Regions from separate parts of the Streptomyces sp. R44 genome, predicted to be linked through region 3. Evidence: riboswitches for the same ligand, from Rfam matches in the RefSeq annotation. Region 3 holds a riboswitch; each other region holds the start of a gene.

Region 1 (9,383 bases), 4.7 Mb from region 3:
ACGGCCACCGTCTTCGGCACCCAGTCGGCCACCGCCGCCGGGGCCGCGCACCGCACCGCGGCCGCCGCCCGCTCGGCCGCGGTCGCCGCGCCCGGACTCGGCTCCGCCGCCCTCGTCCAGAGCGAGGACTTCCGGACGGGCCTGAACCCGGTCGGCGCGACCGTCGCGCTGACCGGGCGCCAGGCGCTGTCCGCGTGCTCCGGCGAGGAGACGATGCGCGACCTGACCCAGGGCAAGGCCACCGCGTACGCGTCCGTGAACTGGACCTTCGACACCGGCGGCCTGCTGACCGAGTCGGCCGCGAGCGCCCCCACCAAGACCGCGGCCGCCACCTGGGAGAAGCAGCTCGTCGCGCTCGTCCAGGACTGCCAGGACGAGCCCGCCGGCCACTGGTACTACGGCGCGGCCCACACCCTGACCACCACCGGCGGCACCGCCCACTGGTACCCGGCCTACAACGGCGACGGCACCGCCACCGGCGGGGTCGCGGTGCTGCGCAGCGGCACCAGGGTCGCCCTCGTCGAGCTCACCGGCCGGCCCGGCTACGCCCCGGCCTACGTCGAAGGCATCGCCACCGCGGCACTGAACCGCCTCTCCTCCTGAACGGCAGCCTGAACGACAGTCCCGCTCCGCCCGCGCCGTCGGGCGGAGCGGGCCACCGGCTCACCGCTCCCGCAGCGCCTCCAGCTGGTCCAGGAACCACCGCTGCGGCGGGTGCGCCGTGGCCGTCGCCGCCAGGCGCTTCGTGCGGTCCGCGCGTTCCGTCGGGGGCATGGTCAGGGCCTTGTGCAGGGCCTCGGCCGTCTCGGTGACGTCGAAGGGGTTCACCGTGATCGCGTCCTCGTGGAGTTCCTCGTACGCGCCGGCCTCCCGGGAGAGGACGAGCGCGCAGCCCGACTCCGAGACGACCGGTATCTCCTTCGCGACCAGGTTCATGCCGTCGCGCACCGGGTTCACCAGGGCCACGTCCGCCAGGCGGTAGGCGGCCAGGGAGCGGGTGAAGTCGTCCTCCACCGAGACCAGGACCGGCTGCCAGTCCGCCGTGCCGAACTCGGCGTTGATCTCGTCGGCGAGCTCCGTGACGGAGGCCGTGTACGCGCGGTACGCCTCCAGGTCCTGGCGGGACGGGTACGCCGAGGCCAGGTGGACCACCCGGTCGCGCCATTCCGGGTGGGCGGTGAGGAGCTCCCGGTAGGCCTGCAGGCCTCGCAGGATGTTCTTCGAGAGTTCCGTCCGGTCGACTCTGACGATGGTCTTCCGGTCCCCGATCTCGTCGCGCAGGTGCGCCAGGCGGTCGTCCACCTGCGGGCGGTACGCGAGGGCCCGCAGCTCCTCGCCGTCCACCCCCAGGGGGTACGCCGCCACCCGCGTCCGCCCCAGGTCGCCCGCGCCCTGCTCGAAGGCCTCCGCCCACGCGCGCGTGTGGAAGCCGAGGCGGTCCGCGCCGAGCATCCCCCGCAGGAGTTCCTCGCGGATGTCGGCCGGGAGCATGCGCAGGTACGCGGGGGAGGCCCAGGGGGTGTGCGTGAAGTGGGCGATCCGCAGGTCGGGGCGGAGGTCCCGGAGCTGCCCCGGGACCAGCGCCAGGTGGTAGTCCTGCACCAGGACCGCCGCGCCCCGGGCCGCCTCCGCCGCCAGGGCCTCCGCGAACGCGCGGTTGTAGCTCCGGTACGACTCCCAGCGGCGGCGGAACCCCGCGTCGAAGACCGGCTCGCGCGGGATGTCGTACAGGTGGTGGTGGAGGAACCACAGCACCGAGTTCGCGATGCCGTTGTACGCGTCCGCGTAGACCCCCGGGTCGATGTCCAGCATCCGCACGCCCGGCTCGCCCGTACCGCGTCTCACCGCCTCCCGGTCGCCCTCGCCGAGCGCCGCGCACACCCAGAGGCTCTCCTGGGAGTCGATGGTGCTCAGGGCCGACGCAAGGCCGCCGCCGCCCTTGCGGGCGTCCAGCGAACCGTCCTCGCCCAGCACGTACGAGACCGGGCCCCGGTTGGATGCCACCAGCACAGTTGCCATGTGGCGAACCTAGCCCGTCCCGTAAACGCTCAAACGTACGTATACGAGACGGGTGGATTCGGCCACGGGGAGTCGCCGCAGGTCAGTCGCGTCGGCCGCGCATCGCCGCCTTCGCCACCAGGCCGGTCGCCGCGAGGGCCACCGCGAGTGCGCCGAGCAGCCAGAGGCGTTCGCCGTTGCTTCCCGTCTCCGCCATCGAGCCGTCGCCGTGACCGCCCAGCGGTCCCGGGGCCGGAGGGGCCGGCGGGGACGGCGGGGACGGGAGCACCGAGACCGTCGCCGATGCCGACGGGGAGGGGTCGGGCTGCGTGGGGGTGGGGGTCGGGGTCGGTGAGGGGTTCGTCGGGGTCGGGGTCGGATCCGTCGGGGTCGGCTCGGGCTTTTCGAGCTCCGGCGTCACCCCGCACGACGGGTCCTCGCTGCCGTCCCCGCAGTTCGAGCGCGGGCTCTCCACCTCCACGCTGTTGCGGAGCTTCCCGTCGCCCGTCGCCGGGTTCTTGATCTTCACCGAGTACGTGACCGTCGCCGTCCTCCCGGCCGGGATGGTCCCCACGTACCCGATCCTCGGCTTCTCGTACGACACCCTGCCCAGGTCCGTCCGCACGTCCCCGTCGTAGTCGGCGTCGTCCAGGTTCCCGGTCAGGTCGTCGCCGAACGTGGCGTTCGGGTAGTCGAACGGGCCGATGTTCTTCGCCGTGATCGTGTACGTGAGGGTGTCGCCCGGCTTCACCTTCCGCGGGCTCGCCGTCTTGGTGATCTCCAGGTCCGGGACCGGTACGGAGAAGGCGAGCCCGGACGGCACGTAGGTGTCGCCGCTGGTGGAGAAGGTCAGGTCCGCCGAGGTCGCGCCCGGTGGGACGGCGCCGGCCGGGACGTCGAAGGCCTTGGCGTCGATGCTCAGGTTGTTCGTGAGCTTCGGGGAGACCGCGCCGTCGTCCTCGCCGACGAAGAAGTTGTTCGTGTTGCCGGTGTGGGCCTCGGTGACGTTCCTGCCGTCGACGAGGAACTTGTCGCCCGGGGTGTTCCAGTCCCCCTCGTACGCCGTCACGCTCGCGCGTACCGTGCCCGGGCCCCGGTAGAAGCCGCCCACGGTGATCGTGGTCGCCGGGGACGTCGAGCGCTGGAGGACGTGGCCGCCGTACACGTACACGTTCCGCCGCTCGGGGGCCTTCACCCGGTCCGGACCGGGGAACCTGTGGACGACGGTCAGGGACCAGCCCGCGACGCAGCCCTTGCCGCTCGGCGCCCAGAGGTTGCCGACCGCCACCCGCGCGTCCGTCCCCGAGACGCCCGCGAAGGCGGCGGTCACGTCCGACTCGCCCGTGTAGTAGTGCGGGCCACTGGTGTCGGCCGGGTCGGCGACCATGCTGTCGATCGACACCGGGGTCGCGGGACCCGCCCCGACCCTGATCACCGGGGCCGTCGTCGTCGGGTCGCCGGGGGAGCGCCCGACGTCCGCGCCCGAGATGTCGCAGCGCTTCAGCTGCGCGCCGCTCGGGCCCTTGTACGTGCCGTCGTTCCCGCCCCAGAAGAGGCGGGCGTACGCGACCTCGGCGCCCGCCGGGATCTTGACGTGACCGGTGCTGGAGCCGAAGTCGGTGGTCCCGAGGCCGGCCGCGTCGATGCGCCGCATCACGAAGGTGTTGTTGTTGTCCGAGCCCTGGCCGGAGGCCGCCGTCGCGCAGCGGGCCGCCAGGTCCGCCGGGCCGGCCGGGCAGCCCATGACCGTGTTGCCGATCGTGGTGAAGTCGCCGTACAGCGACGCGTCGTACCGCTTGCCGAAGGGCTCGACCACGTCCGCGGCGGCCGGTCCTGCCGCCGCGGACGCGAGCGAGCCCGCCGTGAGCCCGATGACCGCGAGCACCCTGCCCAGGTGATGTTGTCTGAAGCGCATAAAAGGGCAATTTATGCAAAACGGATCATCGTGGGGCGTTACGCCACGCGGCGGTGTGCCTCCTCCTCGGACGTCACGCCACGCGGCGCTGTGCGTACTCCGCGATCTCGGCCATCGGCGGCCGCTCCTCCGTGTCCACCGCGTACGTCCGCGGCTCGAAGCCCTTCTCGCCCCGCTCGAACTGCGTGAGCCGCGGCCGCACCAGATGCCCCCGCGAGAGCCGCAGCTGCGCCGTCCGGTAGATCGCCGCCGCCATCCGGCCCAGCGCCTGCCCGTCCTGGTGCCGGTGCTTGCGCACCCCCACGTCCACCTGCGCGAGCGCGTCCAGGCCCACCGTGTGCAGGGCGTCCACGAGCAGCCCCAGCTCCACTCCGTAACCGACCGGGAACGGCAGCCGTTCGAGCAGCGAGCGCCGGGCCGCGTACTCGCCGCCCAGCGGCTGCACGAAACCGGCCAGCTGCGGCCAGTGGAGGTTCAGCAGCGGGCGGGCCACCAGTTCCGTCACCCGGCCGCCCTGACCGGGGGTCTTGCCGGAGGCGAGCCCATCGAATTCAGTGCCGAACGGGCGGTCGTACATCGCCTTCACGAACTCCACGTCCGGGTCCGTGAGCAGCGGGCCCACGATCCCCGTCACGAAGTCCGCCGAGAAGTCCCGCAGGTCCGCGTCCACGAAACAGACCACGTCCCCGCTCGTCGCCATCAGCGACCGCCAGAGCACCTCGCCCTTGCCGGGGACGGTCGGTATGCGGGGGAGTATCGCGTCCCGCGCGACCACCCGCGCGCCCGCCGCCGCCGCGACCTCCGCCGTACGGTCCGTGGAGCCCGAGTCGATCACCACCAGCTCGTCCACGAGGGGGACGGACTCGGTCATCAGCTCGCGCCGGATCACGGAGACGATGTCCCCGACCGTCGCCTCCTCGTTCAGCGCGGGCAGGACGACGCTGACCGTCGTGTTCCGCTTGGCTGCGAGGATCCGTTCCAGCGGCCTGTCCGTCACCGACCAGGACCGCCGGGCCAGCCAGCGCTCCACCTCTTCCAGCACGTGATCTCTCTCCATCTCGCGGGTCGGACGGCCGGTCCAAGGTTCCGGGCCTTCGGTTACAGTCTTGAACAACGCGGATGCCCGATGCACGTCGGGGTGCCGCCCGCGTCGGAGCGCAGGAACGAAAGTCCACCGCGCTTCACAATCGAATACCGCTCATCCAGAGGGGCAGAGGGAAACGGCCCGTTGAAGCCCCGGCAACCCTCCAGTCGGTTACTCGTCCTCCAGCGAGGCTCCCGGCTAGGGAAGGTGCCAAATCCGTCTCATGGCGAAAAATTCGTCATGGGAAAGATGAGGAGAAAGGGCCTCGCCTCCATGGCTGTTCAGACCGTCGCACCCACCACCGTCGACCTCGGTCCCGCGTCCGGGCTTTCCTGTCGCGAATGCGGTGAAGTCTTCCCGCTCGGCCCGATCTTCGCCTGTGAACTCTGTTTCGGACCGCTCGAAGTCGCGTACGACCTTCCCACCGGTGACCCCGAGGCGCTGCGGAAGCAGATCGAGGCCGGCCCCGCCAACATCTGGCGCTACGCCCCCCTCCTGCCCGTCCCCGCCGACGTCGCCGAGAAGCCCAACCTGAACCCCGGCTGGACCAAGCTCGTCCAGGCCGACAACCTCGCCCGCGAGCTCGGCGTCGCCCCCGGAAAGCTCTTCGTCAAGGACGACTCCGGCAACCCGACCCACTCCTTCAAGGACCGGGTCGTCGCCCAGGCCCTCGAAGCCGCCCGCGCCTTCGGCTTCACCACCCTCTCCTGCTCCTCCACCGGCAACCTGGCCGGCGCCGTCGGCGCCGCCGCCGCCCGCGCCGGCTTCCGCTCCTGCGTGTTCATCCCGCACGACCTGGAGCAGGGCAAGGTCGTCATGGCCGGTGTCTACGGCGGTGACCTCGTCGCCATCGAGGGCAACTACGACGACGTCAACCGCTTCTGCTCGGAGCTCATCGGCGACCCGCTCGGCGAGGGCTGGGGCTTCGTGAACGTCAACCTCCGCCCGTACTACGGCGAGGGCTCCAAGACGCTCGCGTACGAGATCTGCGAGCAGCTCGGCTGGGTCATCCCCGACCAGCTCGTCATCCCGATCGCCTCCGGCTCCCAGCTCACCAAGATCGACAAGGGTCTGCAGGAGCTCATCAAGCTGGGCCTCGTCGAGGACAAGCCGTACAAGATCTTCGGTGCCCAGGCCGAGGGCTGCTCCCCGGTGTCGGCGGCCTTCAAGGCCGGCCACGACGTCGTACGGCCCCAGAAGCCGAACACCATCGCCAAGTCCCTCGCCATCGGCAACCCGGCCGACGGCCCGTACGTCCTCGACATCGCCCGCCGGACCGGCGGCGCCGTGGAGGACGTCAACGACGAGCAGGTCGTCGAGGCCATCAAGCTCCTCGCGCAGACCGAGGGCGTCTTCGCCGAGACCGCGGGCGGCGTGACCGTCGGCGTCACGAAGAAGCTCGTCGAGGCCGGGCTCATCGACCCGAACCTCACCACCGTCGTCCTCAACACCGGCGACGGACTCAAGACCCTGGACGCGGTGGCCGACACCTCTCAGGCGACCGCCACCATCCGCCCGAGCCTGGACGCGTTCCGCGACGCCGGCCTGGCGCTCTGAAAGGTAACGAAGACATGGCCGTGAACGTCCGCATCCCCACCATCCTCCGCACCTACACGGGTGGTCAGTCCGAGGTCCAGGCCGAGGGCGCGACCCTCGCCGAGGTCATCGCGGACCTGGAGAAGAACCACACCGGCATCGCCGCCCGCGTCCTGGACGACCAGGGCAAGCTGCGCCGCTTCGTCAACGTCTACGTCAACGACGACGACGTGCGCTTCGAGCAGGGTCTGGAGACGGCCACCCCGGCCGGCGCGGGCGTCTCGATCATTCCGGCCGTCGCCGGCGGGTGCTGAGACCCGTAAAGCGCTACCAGTCAGTACCAATTGCCCCTTCCGCGCGATAAGCGGAAGGGGCAATTCTGCATGGTTGAGCGCGGTAGAGTTGGGGAAGTCCCCTCCGCTGCTCATGCCGGACGCATATGAGAATGCGTCCCCGCACGACAAGAAGCAGCCAAAGTGCCTGCGCGTTGTGTACGTTCTGCGCGCTTTGCCGGGCCCGACTTGCCCCGTAATTCCGGGGAATCTCCCCAATTCCCCTTTCCGGGGCGCCCAGAATTCTCGGTCGAATGACCTGTTGCAGAGGGCAGTTGGGCAGATACATTCAGCGGCGGTCGACGCGTTCCGGCGCAGGGTCTGACCCGGGTCCGCGAGGTGCGGTCCCGCGCAAGGGCCAGTAATAGGGGAGTTAGGCATGGCTCAGGGCACCGTCAAGTGGTTCAACGCGGAGAAGGGCTACGGCTTCATCGCGGTAGACGGTGGTGCGGATGTTTTCGTCCACTACAGCGCGATCCAGATGGATGGCTACCGCAGCCTCGAAGAGGGCCAGCGGGTCGAGTTCGAGATCTCGCAGGGCCAGAAGGGTCCGCAGGCGGACATGGTCAAGCTCGCCGTCTGAGCGCGGCGCGATCGGCCACCGACGCAACGCCGTCGAGGGGTCCGCATCCCTGAGGGGATGCGGACCCCTCGCGCGTTCCCGCCCCGCCCCCGCCCCGCCCCCGTACGCCCCCTTGATCGGCCTCCCGAAACGCGAGAGTCGCTTGCACTCTCCTAGGGCGAGTGCTAATCATTGGCGTTAGCACTCGGAAGGTGAGAGTGCTTACGAGGATCGGGCAGACGAGGTCCGCGGCCAGGTGGGGCAAGGAACCATCGGGCACGCAGGCCGTCCGTCGCGGGCGTCGGCGCGGTCCTGGAGCGTTATCCACCCCATGTCCGGGAGGACCACTTCACATGGCCAAGATCATCGCGTTCGACGAGGAGGCCCGGCGCGGTCTCGAGCGCGGCATGAACCAGCTCGCTGACGCCGTCAAGGTCACCCTCGGCCCCAAGGGCCGCAACGTCGTCCTCGAGAAGAAGTGGGGCGCCCCCACGATCACCAACGATGGTGTCTCCATCGCCAAGGAGATCGAGCTCGAGGACCCGTACGAGAAGATCGGCGCCGAGCTGGTCAAGGAAGTCGCCAAGAAGACGGACGACGTCGCCGGCGACGGTACGACCACCGCCACCGTCCTCGCCCAGGCGCTCGTCCGCGAGGGCCTCCGCAACGTGGCCGCCGGTGCCAACCCGATGGCCCTCAAGCGCGGCATCGAGAAGGCCGTCGAGGCCGTCTCCGGCGCCCTGCTCGAGCAGGCGAAGGATGTCGAGACCAAGGAGCAGATCGCTTCCACGGCCTCCATCTCCGCCGCCGACACCCAGATCGGCGAGCTCATCGCCGAGGCGATGGACAAGGTCGGCAAGGAAGGCGTCATCACCGTCGAGGAGTCCCAGACCTTCGGTCTGGAGCTGGAGCTCACCGAGGGTATGCGCTTCGACAAGGGCTACATCTCGGCGTACTTCGCCACCGACATGGAGCGCATGGAGGCGTCGCTCGACGACCCCTACCTCCTGATCGTCAACTCCAAGATCTCCTCCGTGAAGGACCTCCTTCCGCTCCTGGAGAAGGTCATGCAGTCGGGCAAGCCGCTGCTGATCATCGCCGAGGACGTCGAGGGCGAGGCCCTGTCGACCCTGGTCGTCAACAAGATCCGCGGCACCTTCAAGTCCGTCGCCGTCAAGGCCCCGGGCTTCGGCGACCGCCGCAAGGCCATGCTGAACGACATCGCCATCCTCACGGGCGGCACGGTCATCTCCGAGGAGGTCGGCCTCAAGCTCGAGAACGCGGGCCTGGACCTGCTCGGCCGCGCCCGCAAGGTCGTCATCACCAAGGACGAGACCACCATCGTCGACGGTGCCGGTGACAGCGAGCAGGTCGCGGGTCGCGTGAACCAGATCCGCGCCGAGATCGAGAACTCCGACTCGGACTACGACCGCGAGAAGCTCCAGGAGCGCCTCGCGAAGCTGGCCGGCGGCGTGGCCGTCATCAAGGCCGGTGCCGCGACCGAGGTCGAGCTCAAGGAGCGCAAGCACCGCATCGAGGACGCCGTTCGCAACGCGAAGGCGGCCGTCGAGGAGGGCATCGTCGCCGGCGGTGGCGTGGCCCTGCTCCAGGCGTCGAACGTCTTCGAGAAGCTCGAGGCGGACCTGTCGGGCGACGAGGCCACCGGTGCCAACATCGTCAAGCTGGCCCTTGAGGCCCCGCTGAAGCAGATCGCGGTCAACGCCGGCCTCGAGGGCGGCGTCGTGGCGGAGAAGGTCCGCAACCTGCCCGTCGGCCACGGCCTGAACGCCGCGACCAACGAGTACGTCGACCTCATCGCCGAGGGCATCATCGACCCGGCGAAGGTCACGCGCTCCGCGCTGCAGAACGCCGCGTCGATCGCCGCGCTGTTCCTCACCACCGAGGCCGTCATCGCCGACAAGCCGGAGAAGGCCGCCGCGCCGGCCGGCGGCGGCA
Region 2 (9,383 bases), 400 kb from region 3:
GCTGCCGAGTCCACCGATGGGCACCGCAACGAGGAACGCGAGCCGGACATTCGATACGTATGGCACCCCGGGGAGCAAGAGCCCTGAGGATGCTCACGCCGCCTGGGCGAGTGGTCGTCCACCCCAGCAGATGCCCTTCTCGCTGCGGATGCGGGCGCGTTCACGGCCTTCGGCGGCCAGGACGTCGCAGTGGCGGGCGTTGGCGTTTCGCCACCGCAGATAGGCGTGCAGGGCCCCGCGTCTGCACGGTGTGGTTGGGGTGGTTCGAGTTGGCGATAGTGAGCTGGCGCAGCGGGCCGAAGTGGGCTTCGATCGGGTTCGCCCAGGACGCGCAGGTCGGGGTGAAGCACAGCTCGGCCTTGTTCTTCTTCGCCCAGCAGCGGATGTCGGCGCCCTTGTGGGCGGACAGGTTGTCCATGATCACGTAGATCGGGACGTCAGCGCGGCCAAGGTGTTGGCGGCACCCTTTCGGCGGCGGTTGACGCCCCACAGGGTGTCGTCGCCGATCGAGTAGCAGCCGTGGAAGTAGCGCACCCCGTGGGTGCGGTGGTAGGTCGCGGGATGCCGCTCGGGCCGGCCTTGCTCGGCCCAGCCCGAGCCCGCGGTGGGACGAATCCCGAGGGCCGAACTCGTCGAAGGCGAAGACCCGGTCCGGGAAGCGGTCGAGGACCTCCTCGATCCGGTCCAGCTTCGCCTCGCGGTCGGGGTCCGGGGATTCCTTCCACGTCTTGGTGCGCTGGAAGGTCACGCCGCGGCGGGCGAGCAGGCAACGTAAGGCCTCACGGCCGATCCGGATGACGCGCCCCCGGACTTTCCGCAGGTAGGCGGCGAGTTTGCGGATGGACCAGCAGGTGAAGGGCTGACCAAGTTTGGTGGGGCGGGTGGTGGCCGTCTGGATGACGAAGTCCTCGTCGTCAGGCTTGAGCAGGCGGGGACGGCCTCCCGCCCACTGAGGGTCCAGGCAGGCCAGGCCGACATCGTTGAACCGGTGGATCACGTCCCGGACGGTGTCCTCATCGGCCAGCACGAGCTGGGCGATCACCGGCACCCGGTTCCCGCCTGCCGAGGCCAGCAGCATCATCGCGCCGATAGCGCACCGAACTGGTGCTGCCCCGGCGCACGATCCGCTGCAGCTTCGGCCCCTCCTGGTCGGTCAGTCTGCGCACACGGACAGGCTCGCCCAACGCGCCTCCAGCGGTCGGATCGGACGTCACCGCACATCCAACCGTCACGACCACCAACCCGGTGAACCCTCGCGGTCAGAGCACTAGGCCGTGTATCGAAAGTGGATCTTGCGCTGTGGACAATCTCATTCCATGGGGCGGGGAGATCTCACGGACGAGCAGTGGGCGGTGCTGGAACCGTTGTTGCCGAAGGGTGTCAGGGCTGGGCAAGCGTCCGTCTGGCCTCGGCAACAGTTGCTGGACGTCCGGCCCCATCCGTCCCGCATAGATTCCCTTTGTGTAAGAGCTGCGAGACATGGGTGCCCGGCATGGTCAGAAAGGTGCACACCGGATGAGTGATGAGCAGAGCAGGCTGAGGGAGGAATCCCTCGGCAGGGCGTTCACCGGTGCCTCGCGCGTCGAGTGCAGTCCCGTGGACATCGAGGCGGCCCGCCTGGCCTACCAGGAGGCGGGTTTCGACGTCACCGACGAGCTCATGGCGTTCCTCGGGACGTACGGCGAGACGACGGCCTTCTGGCCGTCGCACGTCACCGGGGACGAGACCTCGCTGACGATCTCAGTCGAGGAGGCTGCGGAGGCGTTCGCGCCGAACGTGCGGTACTTCGAGAAGCGCCTCGGCATGTCCGCCCTGCCGGTGGGCATTGCCTTCGAGACCGAGGAGATGGTCCTCCTCGCCGAGAACGGCGACATCGTCCTTGGCGGCGACGCGGGAGTTCAGCGGGTCGCCAAAGGGTTCGAGGAAGCCGTGCGGGCTCTGATCTCGGGTGACTGGGACATGACGTTCTTCTAGTCGCCGGAGCTCTAACGGCAGGTGCTGGTCACAGCCATTCGTTGATAGCAGCGATGAGGACGGTGGCCTCGTAGCGGGCGGCGAGCTTGTTGTAGCGTGTGGCGACCGCGCGGTTCCTCTTGAGGCGGTTGATCCCGCACTCGACCGCGTGACGCTCGCGGTAGTCGACCGGGTCGAAGCGTGGCGGCCGACCGCCGCGGGAGCCGAGCTTCTGGCGGTTGCGCGCCTGGTCGGCCTTGTCCGGGATGGTGCAGCGGCTCCCGCGGGGGCGCAGGTAGGCGCGGTTCTTGCGGGAGGCGTACGCCTTGTCGGCCCGCACCCGATGGGGGCGGACGCGCGGCCGGCCTGGCCCGAGGCGGGGCACGCGAACCTTCTCCAGCACGGGCTCGAACTGCGGCGAGTCTCCGCGCTGCCCTGCCGTGACCAGGATCGACATGGGCTTCTGTCCCTGCTCGACGGCCAGGTGCAGCTTGGTGGTGAACCCGCCGCGCGAGCGTCCCAGCCCGTGATCACGGGGCTCGGTGAAGATGCCGCCCGGCGGTTCCTTTTGCCGGTCGCCCTGCTTGCGGGCCCCGGCCGCATGCTGATGGGCGCGGCAGACCGTGGAGTCGACGTTCAAGTCCCACACGATCGCGCCCTTCGCGTCGGCCAGGGACTGGAACTGGGTGAGGATTCGCTGCCAGGTGCCGTTCCGCTGCCACCGGCGGAATAGGTCGTAGACCCGGCTCCACGGTCCGTACTCGACGGGGACGTCCCGCCACGGAAGAACCGAGATCATGCACAGCCCAAGATCCACTTTCGATACACGGCCTAGTCGGGTCGCGGGGCCGGGCGGTGGGGGAGAGCGCAGGCGGCGGTACCTCCCGGCATGCGGTGACGGTTGTTCGCGATGAGCCGGTACACACCGTGGGCCACCCACCGCACGGGAGGAAGCGTGAGCAACGCACCCGCCGCCGGCCACCCTCCGCCCGAGCTCAAGAGCACCTTCGCGACGGCCTGGGCGCCCCCGTACACGACACCGCCGGGCGTGACCCACAGCACTTCGTGCGAGGCCCGCGTCGACGTGACGCCGAGACCCTCCAAGTCCGCGAACTGCCAGGCAGTGGTCTCGCACCGGGGCTTCAGGCGTCGCTCGGCGAACCTCACCGAGGTGGAGCAGAATCCGCAGTCTCCATCGAAAACGAGCACAGGCTGATTTCGCATGACCCCATCATGCCGCGCGGGGAGCGGAGCGGCTGCCGCGGCTCCGTCCTTACGTTCAGGAGCGGCATACGACCTCGGTCAGGCGGTCGGCGGCGTCGACGGCGGCCTTCGCGAGCCGGGCGCCCGGGTGCCGGGTGAGGCGTTGGATCGGGCCCGTGACCGTCACGGCGGCCACCACCCGCTGCGACGGGCCGCGGACCGGCGCCGAGACAGAGGCCATGCCGGGTTCGCGCTCACCGATCGACTGGGCCCAGCCCCGGCGCCGTACGCCGCTCAGGGCGGTCGCGGTGAAGCGGGCACCCTGCAGGCCCTGGTAGAACCGCTCCGGCTCCTCCCAGGCCAGCAGGACCTGGGCGGCGGAGCCGACCTTCATGGGGAGTGTGGACCCCACCGGCACGATGTCGCGCAGGCCGGACGTCCGCTCGGCGGCGGCGACGCAGACGCGCACCTCACCCTGGCGCCGGTAGAGCTGCGCGCTCTCGCCCGTGGCGTCCCGGAGGGAGGTCAGGACCGGGCCGGCCGCGGCCAGCAGGCAGTCCTCGTCCGAGGCGGCCGAGAGCTCGGCGATCCAGGGCCCGAGGACGAACCGGCCCTGGATGTCCCTGCCGACCAGCCGGTGGCGTTCGAGCGCCGTGGCGAGCCGGTGGACCGTGGGCCGCGCGAGACCGGTGGTGGCGACCAGCCCGGCCAGATGGGCAGGGCCCGACGCCAGCGCGTCGAGGATCACCGCGGCCTTGTCGAGGACGCCGACACCGCTAGAAATATCCGAAATGTCCATGGAAAGGGGTACTCCAGTCTCGGCGCGCGAGCATGCCTCGCGGCGACCTCACCCGGGGGAGGGCAGGGGAAGGAAGGTGAGGGAGGGGGATGGTCAGCGGGAAAGGGCCGAAGACGTCGGCCGATATGCCGCGACGATCATGAGCTGGGTACGCGGAAAGCCCGGAACGGACAGAGCCGGGGCGAAGGGCAGCGTAGAGAGCACCGTGTCTCCTCATCTTTTCCCGCGCCACGTTGGCGCAGGCCGGAGTTGGCACTGATCCCGACGAGACGGCGCGAACAGGGAGCGCCGAGACGATCGGGGAGTTGCCGGGGCTTCGTAGGGCCGGTCCCTCCACCCCTCTGGATGATTCGCGGAGAACCATACAAGACTCCCGGGGCGAGCTGCCAGGGGGCCCCTGGTGACGCCATCGGACAGGCCGTGCCGCGTGTGCTGAACGCCGGCGCCTCGCCCGGCTGCCGGGGGAGCTCGTCCCGGCTCGTAGGGATCCCACCCGCAGGATGATCCCCGGCCGCCGCGCGATAGATTGCCGGCGACACGAGAAAAGAGCTCGCATGGACTCCCGCATCCCGCGGCTGCGACGCAAGCTTGCACGCATTCCCTACACGCCCCACCGAAGCCACTCCTTCGGCGAGGAACGGCACGCATTCCGTCTCGGCCCCCGCTTGCCCGAAGCCCGGGCAGACGCCTTCGAAGCCGAGAACGACGTGGAACTCCCGCGCCCCTACCGAGACTTCCTCACGAACATGGGCGGCACGGGTGCGTCCCCGTACTACGGACTGATCCCCCTGGAACGCTGCGCCCTCTTCACGATGAACCGCGCATCCGCCGACACGCGGACGAGAGGATTCCGTCGGGCCTACCGCCCCACACGCGAAGGCCACCTCTTCCTGCACGTCATCGAACGCGGCTGCAGCGACCTCGCCCTCCTCGGAGTGACCGGCCCGCTCACCGGGCGCGTCCTCATCGGCAACACCGACGGCTTCTGGGGCCCGAACGTCTCCTCGGCCCCGGACTTCCTCGCCTGGTACGAGCGCTGGCTCGACCACATGGCCGGCGGACAGGACAACCGAGCCCTGCTGCTCACCTCACCGCGGCTGCACGTCCACCCACAGCAGTACCGACTCTCGCCGAAGATCTGACCCCGGCCCGGGCCCGGGCCCTGACTCTGGCCCGGGAACGGCGGGGCGTGGGAGCTACCGCCTGCGTTCGGCCGCGGTGAGACCGCGCAGTGTCCACAGCCCGTACGCGGCAAGAAGCGGCTTGAGCAGCGTCCACTCCCCGAGGCGATAGTCGGCGGCGCGTACGAGCCTGTCGGCGAGATCAGGCCGCTGACGGCGCAGGTAGGCGCGCGCCTTGAGCGCGTGTGCGGGCTGGGACACGATCGCGATGCGCTCCGCGTCCTCGATCAGCGGGACCACGTGGGTGATGTTCTCCCAGGTGGTCCTGCTCCGGTCCTCGACGAGAACACGGCCCGTGTACCGCAGAACGGACCGCGCGTAGTCGGCCATCAGCTCGGCCTCGGCGGTGTCACCACCGACCGCCCCTCCGCTGAAGACGACCACGGAGTCGCCGCCGGCGTCCGCATCGACGGAACGGATCCCGGCCCGGACCCGCCAGCGGTTGATGAGGTTGATCGACTCGGACGGATTGCGGTAGCCGAGCACGACCACAGCCCGGGAACCGTGGCCGCCGGCCTCGACCAGGGTCCGCGACCAACGCCGGTTCAACCACTCACCCCAGGCCAGCACGGCGACTCCGGCGGCCGGCAACGTCCACGCTCGCATCGGCAACGTCCACGCTCGCATGACGGACGATCCTAGGCCCTGCCCGGCGGGTCACGCCGGGCCGTCGGCGCCGCGTCCCTGCGCGGCGCGGCGGGCCAGGAGCTGGGCGTAGGAGTCGGGTCCGTCGAAAACGCCTCGACATCGGTGGCCTCGATGAGGAACGCTGCGCGCGATGACCAGAATTGACGACACGCCGCCCGCGTGGGACGAGCGCACCCAGCTCACCACGTTCCTCGACTACACCCGTGACACGGCCCGCGCCAAGTGCGAGGGCGTCTCCGCGGAGAACGCCCGCAAGGCGATCCTGCCGAAGTCACCGCTGATGACCATGAGCGGAGTGATCAACCACCTCCGCTGGGTCGAGTACTACTGGTTCGAAGTGGTCCTCCTCGGCGGGGAGGACATCGGCCCCTGGACCGATGAGGACCCCGACCGCGAGATGCGTATCGCCGTCGACTTCCCGCTCACGCAGTTGCTCGACGAATACGCCGAACAGAGCGCCCGCTACCGCGAACTGGTCGCCGAGAACGACCTGGAGACCAAGGCGAAGCGCGCCATCCGCAACGGCCTCCACGTCGATCTGCGCTGGATCCTCCTGCACCTCACCGAGGAGACGGCCCGCCACAACGGACACCTCGACATCCTGCGCGAGCTGCTCGACGGCACGACCGGCGACTGAGCCGCTGTCCGTTGGAGACCACGGGGGCCGGCTGCCGTTGCTGCCTCGGGCCCGCAGGGTGGCCCGCTGGTTCTTCGGCTCCGGCGCACCGTCGGGTATGTCCCCCGAACGCGTGCGGAAGGGGGCTCCGTGCGATCCTCCGTCCATGAATGAGTTCGGCGACGCGCACATACGCTACGGGACGCTGCTGTGGATGGCCCTCCTCGCAGCCGACGCCCAGGACCAACGGTCCTGGTTGGGGGAGCGCGAGCTGGAGACGGAGCCGGTCGTCGAAGAGGTGGAACTCCTCTGCCGCATGTCCGAAGGGTTCGCCGAGCGCGGGGTCCTCGAACCCGGGCAACTGCGCGACCTTCAGGCCGTCGGCCGGCGACTCGGCGAGATCGACGCCGGGCATCGCGTCGGCCTCTGGGCCGACGCCCTGGCCTCTGATTCGGCTTGGGACGACATCCGTCTTCTCGCCCGCCAGTTCCTCATCAGCACGCTGGGGGACTGGCGCCAGCCACTGCCAGGCCGCTCGGCAGGCCCGCACAAGGGCGACCACTGAACCCCCGGGACCTCACCCCCCGAACTCCCGGGCCCGCGAGGACGGCCCCTCTGCACAGCGCTCCCCGAGACAGGAAGACCCGCCCGATGCACCCCGCCGTCCAGGAACTCACCCGCCTCGTCCCTCCGCCGGCCGGCGGCGGGCCCCGCACCTGGTCCCGGACGGAGCAGCTGCTGGGTACCGCGCTGCCCCAGGACTACAAGGACCTCGTCGACACCTACGGCGGGGGCGTCTTCGACGGGACGATCTGGATCCTGGAGCCGGACTGCACCGACCAGGACTACGACCTGGTGGCGATCGCGGGCGAGCGCACCGAGGTACTCGGCAGGCTCTGGGACCGCGGCGAGCCGAAGCCGGACGAACTCGCGGCGGACGGAAGCGACGTGCTCCCCTTCGCCTACATCGAGGGCAGCGGCGCCTACCTCTACTGGCTCACCAGCGAGACGGCGAAGCCCGAGCAATGGACCGTCCTGGTCAACGAAGGCCGTGGACCCGAGTGGGAACACCACGCCGTCTCCGCCGCCGAGTTCGTCGCCGGAGTGCTCACCGGGCGCATCCACTCGGAGACCCTCGGCGAGTTCGAGGACACGGAGCGGGGCTTCGACTCGAACGCGGACATCTTCGGCTCCCACGTGTAGGTGTCGACGAGGGTGTCTCCGGCTCGTGCGCCGGTGACGGCTCACCGGGCGGCGGCTGTCGGACCCGCCGAGGCCCCGGATGCGCCTGAGCCGACTGCCCCGCCGGTCCCGCTGGTCCCGCCGGTTTTGCCAGTCCCGCCAGTCCCGCCAGTCCCACCGGACCCCGCTCCGGCGAAATGGGCCGTCGCCAGGACCGTACCGTCCGGGGCCACCAGGCGGGCGCCGCTCAGGGTGTCGGCAGCCACGGGAGCCGGGGCGCCCCAGTAGCCGTAACCCGCCCTGAGCGGGAACGAGCCGAGCGGTACGGCGGAGCCGTCGGCCCGCACCAGGAGGCACCGCACGGGGCCGTCGGCCGCCCGTACCTCACCGAGGTCGACCGACATGTACACCCAGCCGTTCCCGCCCGCCGCGTCCGCCGGGTGCGCGTAGATCCGCCCCACCTCCCTGCCGGCTCCGACCCCGGCTCCGGTCCCGTCCGAGGAGACCAGGGCCGCCTCCAGGACGCGCGGCGCCGGGGCCACCACCTGGGGAGCGCCCTCCACCGCCGTACCGACCGCCCAGCCGCCGAACCCGAAGGCCAGCGCCGTGGCCACGCCCGCCGCCGCCATCCGGAAGCGACGCCCCCGAACGCGCCGTCGCGCCGCCGGCGGGGGAGCCGCGGCTGCCGGGGCAGGGGCCGGCGTACGGGCGGGAGTCATCGTCCGTACCACCCGGCTCTCGAAACCCACGGGTGGCTCCGCCCCCGGCAGCAACCCGAGCAGCCCGTCCCCGACCACCGTCAGCCGCTCCACATACGCCCGGCAGTCCGGGCAGCGGTCCAGATGGGCCACCGCCTCGGCCCGCTCGCGCGCCGGAAGGATCCCCAGCGCCAGCTCGGCACCCTCCTCGCGCAGCCGCTCGCAGTCCATGCCGCTCACCGCGTCTCCTCGCTCTCCAGGAGCGCCCGCACCTTGATCGTCCCCGTCCGGATCCTGGTCTTCGCCGTGCCCAGCGGTACGCCCTCGAAGGCGGCGACCTCCCGCGCCGTCATCCCGTAGATCCCGGCCATCACCAGCGCCCGCGCCTGTTCCCGGGGCAGCGCCGCCACCGCCCGCCGGACCCGCTCGGCCGCGTCGTCGGCGAGCGCGCGCCGCTCCGGAGTCTCCGACACGATCCCCACCAGCGCCTCCAGGTCCTCCGGGGCCACGGGGGTCGCGCGCCGCGCCCGTACCGCGTCGATCGCCAGGTTGTGCGCGATGGCCGTCAGCCAGGTCCGTACGGATCCCCGCCTGCCGTCGTACACCTGGGCATGCCGCCATGCCCGCTCGAAGGTCTGCTGGGCCACGTCCTCCGCGAGCCGCGGATCGCCGACGACGGCGACGGCCACCCCGTAGACGGAGCGCTGGAAACGGCGCACGAAGGCCACCGCGATCTCCGGATCGCCCGTGGCGAGACCGGAGAGCAGTGCCTCGTCGGGAACCCGCTCCAGCGGAAGGCCCATGCGTCCCACACTCGTGGATACGTCCGAAGTCCCCGAAGGGATGGTCCGAGCTCATTGTCCGCCCGGACCGCAATCCGGGCGCGGCCGAGCGCCGTACCCCCTCTGGGGACCGAACGGGAGGACCGAACCGGAGGACCGAACCGGGCGGCCGATCACGAGGACCGAACGGGGCCGCCGATCACGAGGACCGAACCGGGCGGCCGATCCCGAGGACCGGTCCGTGGGACCGGTCCGAAGAGCCGACGCGGAGGACGGAACGATGACGAAACCGACACCACGTACCCGCGCGCTGCTCGGCCT
Region 3 (9,383 bases):
GCCTGGCCGCCCTCGGCGAGCGCGCCGCGGCCGACCGGATCTCCTACCGCGTCCCCGACCTGAACGACCCCGCCACCCGCGCCCGGTACGCGGGCAAGCGCACCGCCGTGATCGGCTCCGGCGCCTCCGCGTTCACCGCCCTGGCCACTCTCGCCGACCTCGCGAAGTCCGAGGACGGCACCGGCACGCACACCACCTGGATCCTGCGCCGCGGCATCTCCGGCTCCACCTTCGGCGGCGGCACCGCCGACCAGCTGCCCGCCCGCGGCGCCCTCGGCCTCGCGGCCAAGGCCGCCGTCGACGAAGGCCACGCCGACGCGGTCACCGGCTTCCGCACCGAGGCGATCGAGCGCGGCGAAGACGGCCGCCTGATCCTGGTGGCGGAGGACGGACGGCGCCTCGACCCGGTCGACGAGGTCATCGTCCTCACCGGCTTCCGCCCCGACCTCACCTTCCTCGACGAGCTCCGCCTCGGCCTCGACGAGCGCCTCCAGGCCCCCGTCGAACTCGCCCCGCTCATCGACCCCAACCAGCACTCCTGCGGCACCGTCTACCCCCACGGCGTCAACGAACTCTCCCACCCGGAAGAGGGCGTCTACCTCGTCGGGATGAAGTCCTACGGCCGCGCGCCGACGTTCCTCGTCCTCACCGGCTACGAGCAGGTCCGCTCCGTCGTCGCCGCCATCGCCGGCGACCGTGAGTCCGCCGAGCGCGTCGAACTCGTCCTGCCGGAGACCGGCGTCTGCGGCGGCGCGGGCCTCTTCGACCAGCCCGCCACCGAGCAGGCGGCCGACGGCGGCGGCTGCTGCGCGCCGAACCCGGCCCTGATCCAGCTCGGCACTGCAGCCCCGGCACCGTCCTGCGGCTCGTGACCGACCTCAACACCCACAACGACGGGGCCGCGACCGGGACGGGGGTCCAGTCGCGGCCCCGCGCCGTACTGCCCGCCCTGTGCGCGACGCAGATCACCAGCTGGGGGATCGTCTACTACGCCTTCCCCGTCCTCAACCCCCAGATCACCGCCGCGACCGGCTGGCCGACCACCGCCACGATGGCCGCGTTCTCCCTCGCCCTCGTCGTCTCCGGCATCGCCGGGATCCGGGTCGGTCGGATCATCGACCACCACGGTCCCCGCACTGTGATGACCGCCGGCTCTGCCGCGGGCGCCGCGAGTCTGGTGGTCGTGGCCCTGGCACCGAACCTGCCGGTGTTCTTCGCGGGTTGGATGCTGGCGGGGTTCGCCATGGCCGCGACGTTCTACCAGCCCGCCTTCGCCACGCTCACCCGCTACTTCGCGCCTGATCACGTCCGCGCCCTGACCATCGTCACCCTCGCCGGCGGCCTCGCCTCCACCGCCTTCGCACCCCTCACCGCCACCCTCGCCGACCACCTCACCTGGCGCACCACCTACCTCGTCCTCGCGGGCATCCTCGCCGCGATCACGATCCCGGCCCATGCTCTCGCCCTGCGCGCCCCCTGGCCACCAGCCCCACCCACGCCCACCGGCGTGACCTCAACGCCGCAAGAGGTCGTGCGCAGCAGCCCGTTCCTGCTGCTCGGACTGGCTTTCACGCTCTCGGCGTTCGCGATGTACGCCGTCGTCGTCACCCTCGTCCCCCTCCTGCTCGAACGCGGCTACACCACCAGCCAGGCCGCCTGGGCCCTCGGACTCGGCGGCGCCGGCCAGACCCTCGGCCGCACCCTCTACGCCGGCCTCGCCCGGAACACCGGCACCATCACCCGCACCGCCGCCCTCGTCGCCCTCGGCGCCCTGACCACCGCCGCGTTCGCTGTCGTCCCCGGGCCGTACGGCCTGCTGATCGTGGTGTCGGTCGTCGCGGGCATGGTCCGCGGCAACCTCACCCTCCTCCAGGCCACCGCCATCACCGACCGCTGGGGCGCCACCCACTACGGACGCCTCTCCGGCATCCTCAGCGCCCCTGCCATGACAGCGTCCGCCCTCGCCCCCTTCACCAGCGCCGTCCTCGCCCCGCCACTCGGCGGCACACCCCAGCTCTTCGGCCTGCTCGCCGGGCTCGGAGCCGCAGCCGCACTCATCGCCCTCGGCACCACCGTCCGCCCCCACACCTGAGCAGGTCGAGGCAACTGCGCGCACGGCCAGCCGACAGCCTCCATCGACGAGACGAGACGAGAGCAGCTGGCAGCAGGACGAGACGCCCCGACCGCAGCCGACGCGGAGACATGCATTGAGGGAGGAGAGACCTCAGTCGTCAGTCACCGGACGTACCCACGGTGACCTGCGAAGATCCCCTACGCGTTCCCAGAATCCAGAGGAGGCGTTCCAGGGGAGCTCCGGCGCGAGCCTCTGACCTGCGGGTTCGTATGGGGTTCGACTGCTCCCCGCCTGTGTGGGGATGGTCCCACCGTCTGAATGGGGGCGGTGGGCGTCCCCCGCCGGGATAAAGATGATCGGTCCGCTCCACGGCTGAAGCAACAGCGGACGCGGCCGGGGTGGCGGGCGTGGCGTCGGGGTTTTGTGCGGGTTGTCGGGTGATGATGGGGCGGTGCGACTTGATCATGTGTCCTATGCGGTGGCCCGCGACAGTTTCGTCTCGACCGTGCAGTGGATCGGATCGGCCCTCGGCGCCGGGTTCGTCGACGGGGGTGTGCATCCGCGATTCGGCACCCGTAATTTCGTTCTCCCGCTGAGCGGCGGTACCTACGTCGAGGTCGTCACCACACTCGACCACCCCGCCGCCGACCGTGCACCCTTCGGCCGGGCGGTCGCGCACCGTGCCGCCGAGGGCGGCGGTTGGCTCGGTTGGGTGGTCTCCGTCGACGACATGGCCCCGGTCGAGACCCGCCTCGGCCGCACGTCGGCCGAGGGTCATCGCGTCCGCCCCGACGGGTTCGACCTGAGGTGGAAGCAGATCGGCCTGCTGGAACTGATGGAGGACCCGCAACTGCCGTACTTCCTCGAATGGCTGGTCCCCATCGAGGAGCGCCCGAGCGCCGACCCGCGCACCTCCACCACCATCCACGGGGTCTCCATCGCCGGCGACGCCGCCTCCATCGCCGAATTCCTTGGCGAACCGGCCGACCACCCCCTTGACCAGATTGACGTCACCTGGGTCGAGGATGAGGAACCGGGCCTGGTCTCGGTTGAGTTCGCCACCGCCCACGGCCCGGTCACGATCTGACCAGGGCCCGACTGAGGCCGACGGCGTCCACGTCCTGGGCCCTGGCGCCCCGCTCGTCCTTCAGCTGCTCGTCGGACGCGTCCAGTGGCCGGCCAGGGCGTCGTGCTGGCCCGCGGCCTTGCCGTGGTGTGTGACCCCCGGCAGGCCCTCGTCCTGGCGTGGGCGCCCCGGGCGGACAAGGTGACCACGCTTCACCAGGTGTCCATCGAGAGTGGTTTAGACCCTCGCTGATGGGTAATCTGTCGGTGCGCGAGTCGGATGCTCGCGCACCTTGAAGAGGAGCTGAGGGATACGGCCCGTTGAAGCTCCGGCAACCCTCTGCCATGGCCATTTGATGCCCATGGAAAGGACGGCCCTGCCCGTCCGGTGATGGTGCCAACTCCGTCTCGCGGCGAGAGCCGCTGCGAGGGTAAGCCCCCTTGGGGGCGACGGATGGTGCCTTCACGATGCTTCAAGACGTGTTCTCGTGGATCTCTTCCCGCACGATCATCCCCCTGTGTCTGGTGCTGTGCGCCCTTGTGGGCATGGTGCCTCTACTGATCGTGACCGTGGGCCTGCTGCCCGCCTGGATGGCGTGGCCATGGATGGCCGATCACAAGCAGAAGAACACTCTGTCACTGATCAAGACTCTGGCCTCGTGGTCAACCGGTCTTTTGGCGAAAGCGACCCAGGGATTCACGGGACGGAAGCCTGATCAGGCCCGCACCTGACACAACCTGTTCCCCGCGCCTGGGGGGTTGGTCGCCACTCGTAGAGCCCCGACTCGGGGTCGAGCTCCTGCTCCCAGCCTGCGCGGGGATGGTCCCTGTCAGGCGATCGTTTGCCGACAGGCCGGGCCGGCTTCATCCGGTCGCCCGGGTCCACTGTGCTTGACAGCGGACTGTCCGGGCGGGTCGGGCGGTGGGAGGCTGCGGGTCGTGTCTGGGTTGATCTTGGACAAGCTCACCGAACCAGCCGATGAGGGAAGCGATCTGGAGTGCGGGCACGCCCTCGTTCGCTGTGCGGGCCTTGTTGTGCCACCGACGGAATGGGCTTGCCCAGGTGACGAAACGCGGTCGACGGTCGGCCGGGCATCTCGGCTCTGCCTGCGCTCGCACCGCAGCTGGCTCCCGTTAGCGGTCATCACCCGGGATCGCGGACACACCTGCGCGGGATCGACGCCCGGCGGAAGCCACATTCCTGCAGGTCAGTCAATTCCGTCGGTTGCCCTAGGGGATGACGAGTAGCTTGCCGGTGGTACGCCGGGCCTCCAGATCGCGGTGAGCTTGGGCGACCTCGGCGAGCGGGTAGCGGGCCGTCACGCTGGTCTCAAGGACCTTGGTGCGCACCAATTCGAGCACGTCGGCGGCGCGCCGGAGCAGCTCGGACCGATCGGCGATGAAGTCCCCGAGGCTTGGCCGGATCAGGGTCAGCGAACCGCCGTGGGCGAGCCGGATGGGGTCGAAGGGCGGCACTGCACCACTCGCGGCGCCGAAGAGCACCAGGTGGCCGCGGGTTCGCAGGCTGGCGAGGCTCGCATCGAAGGTGTCCCTGCCGACGCCGTCGAAGACGACAGGCAGGCCCTGGCCGCCATGGAGCCGCTTCACCTCGGCGGCGAGATCGTCCACTGCGGAGTAGAGGATCACCTCGGCGGCCCCGGCGCGCCGCGCCAGCTGGGCTTTCTCCGGTGTCGAGGTTGTGCCGATCACTCTGCCGCCGAGGTGGGTGATGAGCTGGGTCAGCACAAGCCCCATGCCGCCGGCAGCAGCGTGCACGAGCACCGTGTCGCCTGGCTGGACCGGGTAGGCGTCCTTGACGAGGTAGTGCGCCGTCATGCCCTGCAGCAGCACGGCGGCGGCGGCCTCGAAGTCGACGCCGTCGGGCAGGGGCACGAGCCGGGAGGAGTCCACGACTGCCTGCTCGGCATAGGTGCCGGGAATCTCCACCCAGCCGACCCGGTCTCCCACAGCGACGTGGGTGACGCCGGGTCCAACCTCGAGGACCGTGCCCGCGCCCTCAGTGCCCGGGGTGAAGGGCAGCGGGAGGGTGTACCGGCCCTGGCGGTGGTATACGTCGAGGAAGTTGACGCCGGACGCGGCGACCTCCACGACCGCCTGGCCCGGGCCCGGCATCGGTTGATCAATGTCGACCAGTCGCAGCACCTCGGGACCGCCCACTTCGGAAACCTGTATCGCTCGCATGACCCCTCCTGAAACGGCTAACTTCCCTCACCAACTCCGGTCGTGGCGATCCGATTCCCGCTCGCGGTGAGGTGTCGTAGCCGTCTCGTGCCCACGTGGGAGAAGGGTGCCACCGACGGAATGGGCTTGCCCAGGTGACGAAACGCGGTCGACCGTCGGCCGAGGAGCCAGCTCAGGGCAGGCATGGCGATCAGGGGGGTGTGGGCTGTCTTCAGGGAGGTGGAGTCGGCCAGGTGTCCCAGCAGGGGGCTGATGAGGCCGCCGATGCTGACGGTGAGGCCGAGGGTGACGCCGCTGGCAGTAGCGATACGGGAGGTCAGGTAATCCTGGCCCAGGGTGACCTGGAGGGAGAAGGGGACGTACAGGCCGACGGAGGTGAGGGCCACGAGGAGGAACATGGCCGGGCCGGGTGCGTAGATCATTCCGGTCACGGCGGCGATGGAGAGCAGGTAGGACCAGCGGGAGACATGGACGCGGTCGTAGCGGTTGACCAGGGACCCTCCCAGGACCGAGCCGCCTGCGCCGCCCAGGAACAGCAGGACCAGGCGATGGTGCCCGCGGTGGTGCTGCCCTGCATGCGCTGCTGGGCGTAGAGGGAGATGAAGGTGCATACGCCGGTGAAGACGATGGAGCGGAAGACGACCGCCAGGGACAGCTTCACGAACGAGGCCACATCAGCGGCGCCCCGCGGTGCCTCCGTCTTGGACGCGCCGGCCTCGGGCCGGGCGAGCATCCGGAGCACGGGCACACACAGAGCGGCGTCGGCGAGCGCGGGCAGGACCAGGACGGGCGTCCAGCGCAGGGAGCCGTGTCCGATCACGGCCGACAGCTCCGCGTTGGTCAGCCGTGTCCTGCACAGCGCCACGAAGCCGTCCATGGACGGGCTGGCCTTCTCCTCGAACCAGCCCGGCGCCTCCCCTGCGACCTGCCGCAGCTCGTAAAGGGGGTGTGCCCCTATGTCTTTGGTCAAGCTGTCTAGGCCTTCCATCGCCCATGGCGGTGTCAGCCCGGTGCGATAGTTGGCGCCGTCGCAGGTGAATAGGGTTGCTAGCCGCAGGGGTATGAGTGGAACGGATCACTGAGGACCAGGTCGCACGGCTGGCTGGCTTCGTGTCGGCACGCATCCCCGAAACCGCTCCGCTTCAAGGCGAAGCCCGCCGCACGGCCGCAGCCCTGCGCCTGGCCGCGAACAAACAGATCGCGGCGGTGATCTTCCACCGAAACTCACCGGCTGAGCACTCAGGGGAGACGGAGCTGCATGCAACCGCCTCGTGGAACCTGCTGGTCGCCTTGGCTGGAATCTGGCACGACCACCCAGACTTTCCCGCTGACGCCGCCGTAGAGACTTTCGATTTCGACTGCGAGTCGCCCCTCTCGACGTCCATGCAGCGCGACTCGTGAGCGATCTCATGCCACTGCGGTAGGCCGGGACTCGTAGAAGGTTCCGTCGCGGAGCATTGCGAAGAGGACGTCGGCCCGGCGTCGGGCGAGGCAGAGCAGGGCCTGGGTGTGGTGCTTTCCCTGGGCGATCTTCTTGTCGTAGTAGGCCCGCGACGCCGGGTCGCCCAAGGCAGCGAACGCGGAGAGGAAGAAGGCCCGTTTGAGCTGCTTGTTTCCCCTTCGGGACGGCTGTTCGCCGCGGATCGACGACCCCGAACTGCGGGTTGCCGGGGCAAGACCGGCGTAGGCGGCGAGGTGGCCGGCGGTCGGGAAGGTGCTGCCGTCGCCGACCTCGATCAGGATCCTGGCTCCGGTCCTGACGCCGACTCCCGGCATCGAGATCAGGACCTTCGAAAGAGGGTGTGCCTCCAGCAGTTCCTCGATTCGCCCGGCCAGTAGTTTGCGCTGGTCCAGGACGGCCGTCAGTGAGCTGGCCAGGCTCGGGACGATCAGTGAGGCCGCGTCCGTGCCGGGAACGGTGACGGTCTGCTCGTCCAGGGCCGCGAAGATCTCTTCAACCAGCCGCTCGGCCATCCGCGGCGCCTTCGGCCGTAACAACGTGACCAGTCGGCGCCTGCCCGCCTTGCGGATCTGGGCGGGTGAGCCGAACCGCTCCAGCAGGGCGAGGACGGCTGGGTGCTGCAACCGCGGCCCCAGGACCCGTTCCAGCGACGGATGGATCTGGGTGAGCAGGCCGTGCAGCCGGTTGGCGACCCGGGTTGCCTCGCCGGCCAGGTCGTCGTCGAAGCCGACGATCATCTCCAGCTCGGCGACTGTCTCGTCCTCGCCGTCGATGGCCCGCAGGGTGTGGGGCATCGCTCGGGCGGCGTCGGTGATGATGAACGCGTCCTTCGCGTCGGTCTTGGCCTCGCCTGCGTAGAGGTCGGCGATTCGCCGCATCGTCAGGCCGGGCAAGTAGGCGACAGGGCAGCCCATGTCCCTCGCGACCGCCAGCGGCAGGGCCCCGATCGAGGCCGGCTGGTCGACCACGACCAGCCCCGTTCCGTGCTTGGCCTGGAGTTTCGCGAACAGCTCGCGGAGCCTGGGTTCGGTGTTGGGCAGCCGCTTGTCGAACGCCTTCTTCCCGGCCGGGGTGACGGCGGTGGCGTGGTGTTCGCCCTTGCCGACGTCCAGGCCGAGGAATACGTCGATGTCGCCGATGTCGATCACGTGCAGGCCCCTCCATCACGCTTTCGTCCGGCCTTGCCTCGGCACCGAGCTGCCACATCCACGTTACGGAGAGCTCTTCCGGCTCGGGTGAAGCCGGTGCTCAAGCCCCTCGATAGCGGTCCGTCGATGCCTCCGGACCCGGTGACACCACCCCCCGGATCATCAACAACAGGAGGGGGAAGTCATGCCGGACCCGAGGTCGGAGGCTCCATTGCGGAGCCGTGAAAAGGTAACGGGGGGGGCAGCCCGCGCCGCTCCAGCTCGGTGTTCGGCGCGGCGGCGACGTCCCCGTTCCCGTCCTCCCCGAGGTGTGACCAGTCCTGCGCGGTGACGCTCACCAGATGGACACCCGTGATCGGCAACGTACCGGCCGCCACCGACAACGTCCCCTGCCTCTCGTAGGGGGCGCGGCGGCCGTGCCCACCGGTTCAGCGCCGCCTGAGGCGTGTATCAGGGCAGAGGCGCCGACCGCTCGATCGCCCGGCACCCAGTGCTCTGTCAGGCTTCGCCGCGCCGGGCCCAGGTCCCTCTTCCACCCGCCGTCATCAGCGTGTTGACGATGTGCGACCGGTTGCGGCCGCCCCGGAGCAGCCGCTCGGCGGCCAGGCCGAACGCCAGCGCAGGGCCCACGAGACCGAGGGTCTCGCCGGTGCCGAGCGCCAGCCCCGCGCCGGCGAGCCCGAGGCCGGTCTCGGCCGCGGCCCAGGCGATCCGCCCGGGCCGTTCTGCGGAGGCCGGCAGCTTTCGCCGGACCGCCCGCAGCAGTGCGGGCAGGGCGTCGTCGGCCGCGGCCGCGTCCCCGGCGCGCAGCGCCGCCTGGAAGGCGTCGCGCCGACGGGTCACGACCTCGTCCTGATGGATCTTCGCGATGTCCTGCCAGCCCAGTTCGGCGACCGCCGCCAGGTTGCCCGGGGCCATCCCGTGTTCCGCAGGGGCTGTGGCCCCGGGGCCGGCGGGCTCGAAGAGCGCGTCCGTCGGACGCCCGAGGTAGAGCCCGATGTCGGCCGCTTTCGGGAGCGACCGCGGGGACGCCCCGTCGGTGCCCAGCGTCCGCTGTACCGCTGCGTTCCAGGCCTGCGTCGCGGTGTTCCACATCGCCGTCCTGTGTGGCGGGTCCGTCGCGTCGAGCTGGGCGAAGAGCACGGCCCTGCGGTGCCCGTTCGACGGCTCCACGTGCTCGTCGAGATAGGCAAGGGTGCGTTCCACCGGGGCGTAGTCGTGGCCGGGGAGCCCCGGCAGCTCCGCCACCTCCTCCAACACATCGCGGTACGAGCAGGGGCGCGTCACGGCGCTCGTGCCCAGCGGCACTCCCGCCTCGCGGGAGAAGTGATGCAGGGTCCAGGCCACGGCCTCCAGCCTGCGCCGGATCACCCCGCCCTCCTCGTACCGTGCGCCCAGCGCGGTACCCCGCGCGAACAACGGCCCGGGATTC

What was found. Region 3 has a riboswitch for S-adenosylmethionine ahead of AB5J54_RS00115 (hypothetical protein). Riboswitches for the same ligand answer to the same signal wherever they lie in the genome.
Region 1: another riboswitch for S-adenosylmethionine. It lies ahead of thrC (threonine synthase); the one in region 3 lies ahead of AB5J54_RS00115 (hypothetical protein).
Region 2: another riboswitch for S-adenosylmethionine. It lies ahead of AB5J54_RS02160 (IclR family transcriptional regulator); the one in region 3 lies ahead of AB5J54_RS00115 (hypothetical protein).

What each region holds. Positions count from the first base shown of each region.
Region 1 is NZ_CP163444.1:4,756,035-4,765,417, forward strand. It holds gene AB5J54_RS22185 (hypothetical protein) at 1-603, shown strand, start outside; gene AB5J54_RS22190 (trehalose-6-phosphate synthase) at 664-2,019, opposite strand; gene AB5J54_RS22195 (hypothetical protein) at 2,102-3,913, opposite strand; gene AB5J54_RS22200 (glucosyl-3-phosphoglycerate synthase) at 3,987-4,955, opposite strand; SAM riboswitch class I at 5,109-5,253, shown strand; gene thrC (threonine synthase) at 5,247-6,554, shown strand; gene AB5J54_RS22210 (MoaD/ThiS family protein) at 6,569-6,847, shown strand; gene AB5J54_RS22215 (cold-shock protein) at 7,245-7,448, shown strand; gene groL (chaperonin GroEL) at 7,781-9,383, shown strand, end outside.
Region 2 is NZ_CP163444.1:411,999-421,381, reverse strand. It holds gene AB5J54_RS02185 (N-acetyltransferase family protein) at 1-87, shown strand, start outside; partial or broken gene AB5J54_RS02180 (IS630 family transposase) at 94-1,184, opposite strand; gene AB5J54_RS02175 (SUKH-3 domain-containing protein) at 1,516-1,974, shown strand; gene AB5J54_RS02170 (IS5 family transposase) at 2,003-2,752, opposite strand; gene AB5J54_RS02165 (thiol-disulfide oxidoreductase DCC family protein) at 2,785-3,177, opposite strand; gene AB5J54_RS02160 (IclR family transcriptional regulator) at 3,233-3,955, opposite strand; SAM riboswitch class I at 4,166-4,307, opposite strand; gene AB5J54_RS02155 (SMI1/KNR4 family protein) at 4,510-5,097, shown strand; gene AB5J54_RS02150 (YdcF family protein) at 5,152-5,742, opposite strand; gene AB5J54_RS02145 (DinB family protein) at 5,915-6,421, shown strand; gene AB5J54_RS02140 (hypothetical protein) at 6,567-6,965, shown strand; gene AB5J54_RS02135 (SMI1/KNR4 family protein) at 7,052-7,603, shown strand; gene AB5J54_RS02130 (anti-sigma factor) at 7,645-8,511, opposite strand; gene AB5J54_RS02125 (sigma-70 family RNA polymerase sigma factor) at 8,517-9,083, opposite strand; gene AB5J54_RS02120 (plastocyanin/azurin family copper-binding protein) at 9,343-9,383, shown strand, end outside.
Region 3 is NZ_CP163444.1:16,629-26,011, reverse strand. It holds gene AB5J54_RS00130 (NAD(P)-binding domain-containing protein) at 1-872, shown strand, start outside; gene AB5J54_RS00125 (MFS transporter) at 869-2,092, shown strand; gene AB5J54_RS00120 (VOC family protein) at 2,496-3,161, shown strand; SAM riboswitch class I at 3,430-3,571, shown strand; gene AB5J54_RS00115 (hypothetical protein) at 3,608-3,871, shown strand; gene AB5J54_RS00110 (quinone oxidoreductase) at 4,370-5,341, opposite strand; partial or broken gene AB5J54_RS00105 (MFS transporter) at 5,503-6,170, opposite strand; gene AB5J54_RS00100 (hypothetical protein) at 6,407-6,742, shown strand; gene AB5J54_RS00095 (IS110 family transposase) at 6,749-7,951, opposite strand; gene AB5J54_RS00090 (hypothetical protein) at 8,450-9,383, opposite strand, start outside.